DNA from 4 places in the Clostridioides sp. LIBA-2809 genome. Region 1 is predicted to be linked to each of the others. Evidence: riboswitches for the same ligand, from Rfam matches in the RefSeq annotation. Region 1 holds a riboswitch; each other region holds the start of a gene.
What was found. Region 1 has a riboswitch for S-adenosylmethionine ahead of ACTG44_RS07810 (methionine ABC transporter ATP-binding protein). Riboswitches for the same ligand answer to the same signal wherever they lie in the genome.
Positions count from the first base shown of each region.

Region 2: it holds a riboswitch for S-adenosylmethionine, as region 1 does, so the genes downstream of both, ACTG44_RS06075 (homoserine dehydrogenase) here and ACTG44_RS07810 (methionine ABC transporter ATP-binding protein) in region 1, are expected to answer to the same signal.
Region 3: it holds a riboswitch for S-adenosylmethionine, as region 1 does, so the genes downstream of both, ACTG44_RS09695 (O-acetylhomoserine aminocarboxypropyltransferase/cysteine synthase family protein) here and ACTG44_RS07810 (methionine ABC transporter ATP-binding protein) in region 1, are expected to answer to the same signal.
Region 4: it holds a riboswitch for S-adenosylmethionine, as region 1 does, so the genes downstream of both, ACTG44_RS08720 (MetQ/NlpA family ABC transporter substrate-binding protein) here and ACTG44_RS07810 (methionine ABC transporter ATP-binding protein) in region 1, are expected to answer to the same signal.

Region 1 is NZ_CP197004.1:1,624,723-1,627,902, reverse strand. It holds gene ACTG44_RS07820 (MetQ/NlpA family ABC transporter substrate-binding protein) at 1-116, opposite strand, end outside; gene ACTG44_RS07815 (methionine ABC transporter permease) at 153-809, opposite strand; gene ACTG44_RS07810 (methionine ABC transporter ATP-binding protein) at 802-1,767, opposite strand; SAM riboswitch class I at 1,885-1,991, opposite strand; gene ACTG44_RS07805 (hypothetical protein) at 2,166-2,333, opposite strand; partial or broken gene ACTG44_RS07800 (DUF4097 family beta strand repeat-containing protein) at 2,421-2,744, shown strand; gene ACTG44_RS07795 (hypothetical protein) at 2,950-3,180, opposite strand, start outside.
Region 2 is NZ_CP197004.1:1,258,815-1,261,994, forward strand. It holds gene obgE (GTPase ObgE) at 11-1,288, shown strand; gene ACTG44_RS06070 (YhbY family RNA-binding protein) at 1,318-1,686, shown strand; SAM riboswitch class I at 1,778-1,884, shown strand; gene ACTG44_RS06075 (homoserine dehydrogenase) at 1,987-3,180, shown strand, end outside.
Region 3 is NZ_CP197004.1:2,018,845-2,022,024, reverse strand. It holds gene ACTG44_RS09695 (O-acetylhomoserine aminocarboxypropyltransferase/cysteine synthase family protein) at 1-1,250, opposite strand, end outside; SAM riboswitch class I at 1,358-1,460, opposite strand; gene ACTG44_RS09690 (cation-translocating P-type ATPase) at 1,514-3,180, opposite strand, start outside.
Region 4 is NZ_CP197004.1:1,820,470-1,823,649, forward strand. It holds gene ACTG44_RS08710 (putative bifunctional diguanylate cyclase/phosphodiesterase) at 1-452, shown strand, start outside; gene ACTG44_RS08715 (TerD family protein) at 518-1,117, opposite strand; gene ACTG44_RS08720 (MetQ/NlpA family ABC transporter substrate-binding protein) at 1,220-2,017, opposite strand; SAM riboswitch class I at 2,129-2,234, opposite strand; gene lplA (lipoate--protein ligase) at 2,325-3,180, opposite strand, start outside.

The DNA.
Region 1 (3,180 bases):
TGTGGATTTGATGAAGCTCCTACTAGTATTTTCTTATCCTCTTTGTTTGAACAACCTACTGCTGATATTGCTATTGCTGATACCAATGCTACTGATAATAATTTTTTTAATTTCATTTTTTACTCCCCCTCTTTAAAATGTTTATGATTAAGTTATTTTAGTTTCTTGTAAGCTAGATTTCCTATACCTTGTATTATCTGAACTAATATTACAAGTGCTATTACTGTATACACCATTACTGCTGTATCAAATCTTTGATATCCATAAATAAGTGCTATATTACCTAATCCTCCAGCTCCTACTGCACCTGCCATAGCTGTATATCCAAGTATAGATATTATTGATAATGTAATTCCAGATACTATTGAAGGCATGGCTTCCTTTATCATAACTTTAAATACTATTTGTCTCTTTGTAGCTCCAAAAGATCTTGCAGCTTCTATCAATCCTTTATCAACTTCATTTAGTGAACTTTCTATAATTCTAGCGATAAATGGTGCTGCACCAATAGTTATAGGCACTATTGCAGCAGTTTCTCCTATACTTGTTCCAACGATTAATCTAGTTATTGGAATCATTGCAACTATAAGTATCATGAATGGGAAACTTCTAAATATATTTACTATAAACCCTAAAGCACTATTTATTGTGCTATTTGGTTTTAATCCATCTGGTTTTGTAACCACTAATATGATTGCTAGTATAAATCCTAATATTGTTGCCACTATAGTTGGTACTATAACCATATACAAAGTTTGTAACAATGCATTTGGAAATAGTGTTGTCAAAAAGTCGATTAAACTATTCATTTATCATTTCCTCCCATCTTATGCCCTTACTAGTTAGATATTGTTTTACTTGTTCTCCACTTTTATCTGAAACATTTATGATAAGTGAGCCTAAAATATCTTCTTTGAATTGCTCTAATTTACCGAATATTATAGAAACATCTATATTTAGTTCTCTTGCCATAGTTGTAATAATAGCTTCATTAGAAATATCTTTAGGGAATAGTATCTTTATATTTGTTCCCTTTGGTAAGATTATACTTTCTTCACCGATTAATTTTCTAAGTCCTTTAGTATTTCTTAAGAAAATTTCTTCTGTATCTCCCACCTCTAAAACTTCTCCATTTTCCATTATTGCTACTCTTCCACAAATCTGTTTTATAACTTCCATTTGATGAGTTACAACTATTATTGTTATTCCTAGTTTTTTATTTATATCTTCAAGTAATGAAAGAATTGATTTTGTAGTATTTGGGTCTAATGCTGAAGTTGCTTCGTCACAAAGAAGTACTTGTGGATTTAGTGCCAAAGCTCTAGCAATTGCAACTCTCTGTTTTTGACCACCACTTAGATTTCTAGGTTTATCATTTTTCTTTTCAGATATTCCAACTACTTCTAATAACTCTAAAACTCTTTTCTTGATTTCTGATTTTGTATATCCAAAACATTCTAATGGCAATGCTACATTATCAAATACAGTTCTTCTCTCAAGTAATGAAAAGTGTTGAAAAATCATACCTAACTCTTTTCTTAAATCTCTCATCTGCTTTTCATTTAATGACTTTACTTCCTTATCAGAAACAAGTACATTACCTTCTTGATATTCTTCCAGTCCATTTATGCATCTAAGTAGTGTTGATTTACCTGCACCACTATGACCTATTATTCCAAAAATTTCTCCAGATTCTATTTCAATATTTACATCTTTAAGCACTTGAATCTTTCCATAATACTTATTAACATTTTTTATGCTAATCATAAAATTTCCTCCCCATATATTCTGCTCAGTTTTTATGTTTATCCTAGCTTATGTCTTTTAATTTGTATCTAACAAAATAAAAGCCTGAGTATAAACTCAGGCTTAGAAAGCTATTTATACTCATCTATCAACTATATTAGTTGCAGGATTTAGCACCAATGTATATAAAATATACTGGTTGCCGGGTTTCAAAGGGCCAGTCCCTCCACCACTCTTGATAAGACGTTATTTAATTTAATTTGATTATCATTTGTTGCTATGTTATATATGATATATTCATTAATAATATTTGTCAATGAATTTATTTAAATTTCTTATTTTTTATTACTTTTAGTGAAAAATAAATATCTATTTTTTATTGATTTTATAGCTTGCAAACCCCTGTATTTTCAAATGACTTAAAGGCAATGATGATTACATAACTCTAACACCTTAGACTTTATTAAAGATTTAAGTTGCATACATTCTATTATTGTAGTATTATTTACAAAAGACAACAAATACTCAGCTACCCAATTCAGAGTATATTTTGGTATATGCATATCTATATAACCACGATTAGACAAAACTTTTAACCCTCTTGCCAGTAAAAATTCTTTTAAACGTTCAGTGGCAATGTCACTTGTGACAAACTATATGGAAATGTTACATATACTTCCACTAGTGGGAATGTGGATATAAAATCTGCTGTTGGTTCAGGAAATTATAAATCCAATAATTCTGGTAATTTAAATATCGAATATACTAAAGTAATTAATAATCTTTCATTCTTTAATAAAAATGACAAGATTAATATTATACTTCCTAAAGATTTAGAGTTAGAATTTATAGCAAAAACAAAAAATAGCTTAATTCCAATCAATTTTCAAAAATATATTATTATTGAGAAAAAGACAGCAAAATGGAGAATTCGTAGTCATCCTAATATAGAAATTAATGTTGAAAGCAATATTGGAAATATTAAGGTTACAAAATGATAGTGCTTATATTTTATGATGAAAAATATCAATGTCTTCTTAGATATCATACCAATTTGCTAATATTATTGAGGAATTAAGATATTCGACTTAATTATTGTATTGGATTTTGATATAAAAAAATACGAAGCCCAAGAAAGATAATATCTTCAGGGCTTCTATATGTTTTAAAACTTTTTCATTTTATAATTAGGTATTTGTTATATTATTTTTTATTATTTCCTGTTATTCCTAGTCTATCATTCATATCTTTTATCATTTTTCTAAAACCACTACCTATATCATTTCCAACATCTTCTGTTCCATGAACTAGTTTCATAAAGTCATTTTGACCTTTTTTCATATCTTCATCAGATACATTGTCTAATTTTTTTATTCTTTCATCTATATCTTTTACTAATCTTTCACCTTCAGTTATTAATTCATCATTCATTTT
Region 2 (3,180 bases), 370 kb from region 1:
GGTGAAGAATTTGTTTATAGATAAGGCAAGAATATTTGTTAAGGCTGGAAATGGTGGAAATGGTTCGGTAGCATTTAGAAGAGAAAAATATGTTCCAGCTGGTGGACCAGACGGCGGAGATGGTGGTCGTGGAGCAAGCATCATATTTGAAGTTGATTTGGGTCTTAGAACTCTAATGGACTTTAAGTACCAAAAAAAATATCAAGCTCAAAATGGTGGCGACGGAAGCAAAGGTAAAAGAGCTGGTAAAAATGGAGAGAATCTAGTATTAAAAGTACCAGCAGGTACAGTAATAAGAGATGAGGCTACAGGCCTTGTATTGGCAGATTTAAAGAAAGAAGGAGATATAGCTGTAGTTGCAAAAGGTGGTATAGGTGGTAAAGGTAACCAACACTTTGCAAATGCAGTAAGACAAGCTCCAGCTTTTGCAAAATCTGGTACAGATGGAGAAGAAAGATGGGTAACTCTTGAACTTAAAATGATAGCAGATGTAGGTCTTTTAGGATTTCCTAATGTAGGTAAATCAACATTTCTATCAGTGGTAACTAAGGCTAAACCCAAAATTGCAAACTATCATTTTACAACACTAACACCAAATCTAGGTGTCGTTCAAACTAAGTTTGGAGATAGTTTTGTACTTGCAGACATACCTGGAATTATAGAGGGTGCTTCTGAAGGTATAGGATTAGGGCATGAATTCCTAAGACATGTAGAGAGAACAAAGGTATTGATACATATTGTAGATATATCTGGACTAGAGGGTAGAGACCCTATTGAAGATTTTGACAAGATAAATGACGAACTTAGATTGTACAATGAAAAGCTTTCAAAGAGACCACAAGTTGTTGTTGCAAATAAGTTTGATATACTAGAAGATGAAAGTAAGTTTGATACATTTAAGAATGAGTTAGAAGGCAGAGGATATACAGTATTTAAAATGTCTGCAGCAACTCGTCAAGGAATAGATGATGTAATAGCCTATGTCTCTAAACTTTTAAAAGAAGTAGAAGATGTGGAACTAGTTTCAGAAGAAGAAATGTACAGACCAGAACTTGATATTGGTACTGAAGAAGAATTGAGTATAGATATTGAAGATGGTGTGTATGTAGTTACAGGTAAAGCACTTAGAAGAATAATGTATTCTGTAAATTTTGATGATATGGAATCTCTTCAATATTTCCAAAAAGCTATGGAAAGTCAAGGTGTGTTTGATAGACTTAGAGAAATGGGAATAGAGGATGGAGATGTAGTTAGAATTTACGAATTGGAATTTGAATTTTACAATTAATTTTAGTATAGGATTATAGAGGTGAGGATATGTTAAAAGGAAAACAAAGAGCGTATTTAAGATCTTTGGCAAATACTTTAAAACCTACTACACAAATTGGTAAAGAAGGTGTCACAGAAAGTTTCTTAGAGCAATTAGATGATATGTTAAGAGTTAGAGAATTAGTAAAAGTTACTATACTAGAAAATGCAGGTCTTGATGCTAAAGAAACTGCTAATGCAGTATGTGAAGCTTTAAGAGCTGAATTTGTGCAAGCTATTGGTTTTAAATTTACTATTTATAAGAGAAATGTTGAGGAACCTAAGATACTTTTCCCAGGACATGAACAGGCAAAAGCCAAGGTTAAAAATAATAATGTTACAAAAAAAGGTAAACCAACTAAAAGAGCAGCTAGATAATAGTATATATTCTTTTAGTAAAATAAGTTAAAAAAATAGTGACAATTGGCAAAAATTGTATTATACTATTAAACATAAATTTAAATTAGCAATCTTATCAAGAGAGGCAGAGGGACTGGCCCTATGAAGCCCGGCAACCAGTATATTTTATTATACATTGGTGCTAAATCCTGCAGCAGTTATGCTGAAAGATGAGTATAAACCCGTCATATGGCTTGAGTTTATACTCAAGCTTTTTTAATTAGTATATTTATACATATAAATAATTTAATATAATCAAAATGATGGGGGTATGTAACAGTGAAGATAGCAATATTAGGGTATGGAACAGTAGGAAGTGGATTAATTGATTTAATAGAAAATAATACTTCAAAAAGAGATATAGAAATAGTTGGAATTTTAGTTAAAAATAAAGAGAAACATAAGTCTAAAAAGTATTTTGATAAGATAACAACAGATATAGAAGATATATTTGATAAGGATATTGATATACTAGTTGAAGTAATTGGAGGATTGAATCCAGCTTTTGATTATGTAACAAGAGCATTAAATAAAAAAATACATGTAGTAACAGCCAATAAAGACTTGCTTGCAGAGAGAGGTAGCGACCTTATAGAATTAGCCAATTTAAATGATGTTAGCATTAAATTTGAAGCATCTGTAGCAGGTGGTATTCCAGTTTTAAAGCCATTGATAGAATCATTAGAAGGTAATAATATAAAGAGTATAAATGCTATTTTGAATGGAACTTGTAATTTTATATTATCAAAGATGTATGATGAAAATCTACCGTATGATGTAGCTTTAAAACAAGCACAAGAATTGGGATTTGCAGAAGTTAACCCAGATGCAGATGTTTTAGGATATGATAGTGCTAGAAAACTATCTATATTATCTACTTTATCTTATGGAAAAATAGTATATTGGAAAGATTTATTATTAGAAGGAATAACTTCAATAGATGAAAAAGATATAGAATACGCAAAAAAATTAAATTGTAAGATAAAATTAGTTGCTAGAAGTAAGTATGAATCAGGAGAAGTAAGTGGGTTTGTTAGACCAGCATTGGTTGATAATGATAATATGCTTTCAAAAATAGATAATGAGTTTAATGTAGTGATTCTAGTAGGTGATTCAGTAGGTGAACTTTCTTTTGTGGGTAAAGGAGCTGGAAGAGGTGCAACAGGTAGTGCTGTCTATGCTGATATTATAGATATAATAGATAATAGAAATGCAAATATAAAGTCTTTCTCAAAAGGAAAGTTGGATTTAAGTGGACTTATAGAAGATGAATGTAGTGCTGTAGTTAGATTTGATGGATATGATAAAGATGGAATTTTAAAATGTTTAGATAAATATGTGGATAGCTATGACATTATAGATGATGAAGAACTAGCGATTTTTGTAAATGCAAATTCAGAGCATAAAATTGATAGACTTTTGGAAGATGTAAAAAGAAATAATTATAGTAAATCAGCTAAGAAATTATTGAAG
Region 3 (3,180 bases), 390 kb from region 1:
TGATTTAAATCAGCTATTAAATCCTCTACATTTTCTATTCCAACGGATAATCTTATTAGTGAAGGTAATACTCCAGATGCAATCAATTGTTCTTCTGTTAATTGTCTATGAGTAGTTGAAGCTGGATGTATAACGCATGTTCTTACATCTGAAACATGTGTAACTAAAGATGCTATCTGTAATTTCTCCACAAATTTCTTGGCATTTTCTAGCCCACCTCTTACTCCAAATGATAAAACTCCACTACATCCTTTTGATAGATACTTTTTCGCATTCTCATAATACTTGTTATCTTCAAGTCCTGGATAGTTAATCCAATCTACATTTTCGTGTTTTTCTAAAAATTTGGCTATTTTAAGTGCATTTTCACTATGTCTCTCCATTCTAAGGTGAAGTGTTTCAACATTTAAATTAGTAAGATATGCATTAAATGGACTTAAACAATTTCCATAATCTCTAAGTAGTTGAACTCGTGCCTTAGTTGCATATGCAGCATTTCCAAATTTTTGAGTATAACTTATTCCATGATATGTTGGGTCTGGTTCAACCAACTCTGGAAACTTCCCATTATCCCAGTTAAAGTTTCCTCCATCTACTATAATTCCTCCAACACTTGAAGCATGGCCATCTAAATACTTTGTAGTAGAATGAGTAACTATGTTTGCTCCATATTTTAGAGGATTACAAAGCACTGGTGATGCTAGTGAATTATCGACTATAAATGGAACATTCACTCTCTTAGCTACATTTGCTATTTTTTCAAAATCTATAACTTCAAGAGTTGGATTTGCAAGTGTTTCTGCAAACACAACTTTAGTGTTTTCATTTGCAAGTGCTACTATTTCATCTTCACTTGAGTCTAAGTCAAATGATATCAAATCTATTCCAAATTTTTTAAGACTAGGTCCTAATAAATTGAATGTTCCTCCATATACTTTTGAAGAACAAAGTATACTATCTCCTGATTTACATATATTTAAAACTGCTAACATATTTGCAGATTGACCTGATGACACAGCCACAGAAGATACTCCTCCTTCTAGTAGACTTATCTTTTCTTCAAAAGCTTGAATAGTAGGATTGCTTATTCTTGAATATATATGTCCATCAACTTTTAAGTCAAATAGTTCAGCAAGTTGGTCTATACTACTATATTTAAAAGTTGTACTTTGATATAAAGGTAAAACTCTTGGTTCTCCATTTCCTGGTTTGTAATTTCCTTGCACACATATTGTCTCTTTATTATACATTTTTGTATCCCCCTTAGATTTTAGTAAAAAATTAAACTATTTATCAGATGAGATTTAAAATAAATAAAGCCTGAGTATATAACTCAGGCTCTGTATAAGCTTAATTATACTCATCTCTCAGCTTTCGCCGCAGGATTTAGCACCAATGTATATAAATATACTGGTTGCCGGGTTTCATAGGGCCAGTCCCTCCACCTCTCTGGATAAGATTTATTTAATTTTTCTATGTTTTATATCTTATATATTTTTCCTAATTTTGTCAACTATTTTTTTAAAAATTTTCTTTTAATAAATTTTCCAATCTCTACTTGAACTACAGACATTATGGCTAAACTAATTGTTATAAGCCATTCTGAACCATTTAAAATAGTTAAACTGAATGCATTTCTAAAAACAGGTACAAATAGTATTACTGCTATTAGTAACGCAGAAGTTAAAAATGAAATTAAAAGAAATGGATTCTTACCATTATTTTTGTTAAACATGGAATCTGTATTTGAACGTTGGCTAAAAGCTCTTAACATTTGTGAAAATGCTAATACACAAAATGCCATTGTTTGACCTACAGCATGGTTTTCTATATTAAGACCAATTTTATATGCTAAAATAGTCATTATTGCCACAAATATACCTTGAGTAACTACTCTTTGTATAAGGTTCTTTTCAAACAAGGTCGTTGATTTTACTGGTTGATGCTTCATTATATTTCTACTTGGTGGGTCAACTCCAAGCGCAAGGGCTGGAAGTGTAGCAGTTGCAAGGTTTACCCACAAAATATGAACTGCTAGAAGTGGAGTATCCCAATTTAATAATATTGCAACAAACAATGTAAGTATCTCTGCTATATTACCAACAAGTAAGAATTGTATAACTTTCTGTATATTTCTATATACACGTCTACCTTCTTTTATTGCATAAGCAATCGTTGTAAAGCTATCATCCATTAAAATCATATCAGAAGAATCTTTTGCAACGTCTGTACCACTTATACCCATAGCTATACCAATATCAGCAGATTTTAAGGCAGGAGAATCGTTTACTCCATCTCCAGTCATTGCTGGTACTTCTCCAATTCTTTTTAGAGATTGTATAATTCTAAGTTTATCAAATGGGGACACACGTGCAAATACTGTAGCTTTTTTAACAGCTTCATCTAGTTCATCATCACTTAAATTATCAAGTTCATCACCAGATATAACAGTATTTCCTTCATTCCATATTCCTAATTCATGAGCTATTGTTGTGGCAGTAACTTTATGGTCACCTGTTATCATTATGGTTCTTATACCTGCTTCTTTACAAGTATTTACTGCATCAATTACCTCAGTTCTTGGAGGGTCAATCATACCAACCATACCTATAAATGTCAAATCATATTCTATGTTTTCATTATCTTCTTTTGGTATAGATGAAATCTCACGCTTCGCAAAACCAAGTACACGCAATGCATCTTTAGACATAGTAAGACATAATTCGTGTATATTCTTTTTATCCACTTCGGTAATATTTCTTTCGCCTTTTGATGTTAATATTTTAGTACATAAGTCAAGAATTTCATCTACTGCACCTTTAGTATAAGCAGTAATCTTTCCATCTATATTATGAACAGTTGTCATACATTTTCTATCAGAATCAAAAGGCTGTTCAAATACACGTGGATATTCTTCTTCAAGAGCTTCTTGATCTATTCCAAATTTGTTGGCCATAAAAATTAATGCACCCTCTGTTGGGTCACCTAATATTTCATCTGTTTTATCTGGATTAATACACGCATCATTACAAAGTGCACCAGCATAAACAATTTCTTTATATACTAGTGGATGTTTTTCAGATGCAGTGTCTATTGATGTAACTTTTCCAGACTCAAAATCTCCATTTACAGCAATATGTGTAACAGTCATCTTATTTAAAGTTAATGTACCAGTTTTAT
Region 4 (3,180 bases), 200 kb from region 1:
ATTCAGAGATAAAAAAGAAATATAATATACCTCAAAACACTATAGAAATTGAATTTACTGAGAGTGTTGCTTTTGAGAATCAAGAACACTTTTTGGAAATTATACATGACTTACATAAAAATGGATTTACTTGCTCTTTAGATGATTTTGGAAAAGGGTATTCATCTTTGGGTGTCTTAAAAGATTTACCATTTGATGTTTTAAAACTTGATTCTATGTTTTTTAATGCTAGCTTAGACAAAGATAAAGAAAAAACAGTAATAAAAAATATTATACATATGCTAAAAGAATTGAATATTACAACAGTTGCAGAAGGTATTGAATGTAAGGAACAAGTTGAATTTCTAAAAGATGTTGGATGTGATTTAGTACAGGGATTTGTATTTTATAGACCAATGCCCATGTTAGAATTTGAAGAAATATTGGATAAAGAATTTGTTCATAATAGTTAGAAAGTAAATAATTATAAAAAAAAGAGACTGTGAGTGAATTTACTCATAGTCTCTTGATAATGTACTTATTTTCTTCCTGCAACCCATTTTAAGCCCCAATGAAACTCATTGTCCATTTCTTTATGGCCTTTAAAGTATTTAATGACTTTTTCAACACTGAATGTCTCATCATTTACATTTTCTATCAATGCTATTGAACACATGTTATAGCCATTTTTATGTTCATCAAGTTTAACAACTAAATCTGAATCTTGTTTTTGTTTGATTGTTACAATTCCATCAGCCTCAGACCAATTAGCTACACCTTCATAGATAAAAGCATAAATAAGTATTCTCTTTATTTCTTTTATTTTATTACCATTTATTCTTATATTTTCTCCTTGTGTATTGCTACCTGTTCTGTCATCTCCATCTAATTGAGCAAAAGGGGGATTCTCTAAACTACCAAAAGAATTACCTAATGCTTGTACAGCACCTTTTACACCATTTTTCATTTCAAACAGGCAACCTAAATCTAAATCTATATTACTGCTTTTTAGAGAGCCAAAAAAACCTTTTTTTTGTATTTTTTGATTCCAATTTAAATTAACTAAGATTTCACCTAAATCACTATTTTCTTTTTTTGTAAGGTTTATTTTTTGTCCCTTTTTTAATTCTATAGCCATAGTAATCTTCCTCCATAAACATAGATTTACTTAAATGGTAGCACTTAACAAGTCAATATTCAACAAGATTAGAATAATAATATTAAAATTATACTAAATATACTAGAAAACAGGAATTACAATTCCTTTGTATTTCTCTTCAATTATACTTCTTGCTTTATCTGATGTAAGAACATCTTGTAGAACTTTAATTTTTTCACTATCTTTATCTTCAGTTCTAAATGCCAAAAGATTTGCATACTCATCATTTATAGGAGCTGTATAAAGTCCATTTTTCTTAGCATCAAGACCAGCAGGTACTGCGTATGTAGTATCTATAAATGCAGCAGTTACGTCTGGAAGAGAAGATGGAATCTGAGCAATATCCAATTCTTTAAATTGTATGCCTTTTGGATTTTCGATTATATCTTTAGGACTAACTAGTCCATCATCTTTAGGTAAAGTTAAAAGCCCAATACTTTCAAGATATCTAAGGTCTTTAGAACAAGAAGATGGATTGTTGCTTATTGCAATTGTATCTCCTTTTTTAAATTCATCAATAGATTTTATCTTGTAAGAGTAAAGTATTGCTGGGCATACATATAGTTTTTTTCCAGCCATTATTTTATATCCTTTAGCTTTGACAGCCTCTTTTAGATAAGGTTCATGTTGGAATAGATTTGCATCAATTTCTCCATTATTTAAAGCTTCGTTTGGAAGTATGTAATCATCAAAATTCTTAATTTCTAAGGTATAACCTTTTTCTTCGATAAGTGGCTTTAATTCTTCTAATAATTCTCCACCTGGTACTAAAGTAGCACCAACAACAATTTTTTTGTCATCGTTAGCTTTAGAGCATCCAACTATAGATAAAGTGAAAACTAGACATAATAATAAACTTAATAATTTTTTGAATTTCATATAAATTCCCTCCTGAATATGATTGATTAGTTAAAAATAAAATACCCTCTTTTATCACACTGCAAAATAAAATAAGCCTGAGTTTAAACTCAGGCTTTAAAAGCTAATTTAGACTCATCTTTCAGTATAATACTGCAGGATTTAGCACCAATGTATATAAAAATATACTGGTTGCTGGGTTTCATAGGGCCAGTCCCTTCACCACTCTGGATAAGAAGTATCAATTTTTAATTATGTTATAAATATTATCATGATTTTTTATATATGTAAACACAATTTTATAAATATTTTAAAATCTTTAGTATTTCTATTTAACACCTAAGATTCCAGAAACTAAAATATCAGTATCAGCACCTAAGAAATAATCATTTATTTCAATTGAATTTAAAACATTTCTTAAAGCATTTTCTTCATGCTTTGTGCCAACAAGTTTGTCTTCCACAAATGAAACATCACGTTTTCCAAAAAAATCTCCAAAAAATTTTATAGTTGTTATTATGCCTTTATCAACATTTAGATTAAACTCAACATTTCCACCAGAATATTTTAACTCATTTGAAAGAGTATATTTTGGTGAATTACCAAAGTTCCAATCCCAAGTTTCATATTTTAATTTAGTAAGTTTTTCTATTTGTTCTATGTCATACTTACTTAAACAATAATTAGTATTATCAATATTAGTTTTAGATAAATAATCCATAATTGCATCTTTAAATTCCAGTATATCCATTTTAGATTTTAGATGTTCACTTATATTAGTTACACGAGATTTTACAGATTTTATTCCCTTTCCTTCAAATTTTATAGGCTTTACTTTTAAAGCTTTTGAAAGGTCGTTTATCTCAGATGAAAATAACAACGTACCATGGTGCATTACCTTGTTTTTGTAGTTGTACTGGGCATTTCCAGAAAATTTCTTACCATCTATAAGAAGGTCATTTCTTCCAGAAAATTCAGCGTTGACATCTAATGTTTTAAGCAAGTCTATTATTGGTTGAGTGAATCTTCTGAAATCACTAAAGCTATTATTATTGCAAGCTATGAATGTAAAATTTATATTTCCTAAATCGTGAAATACAGCTCCACCACCAGATTGTCTCCTAACGACAGGTATAGAATTTTCTTTTATATATTCTAAATTTATTTCAGAAAGTGTATTTTGA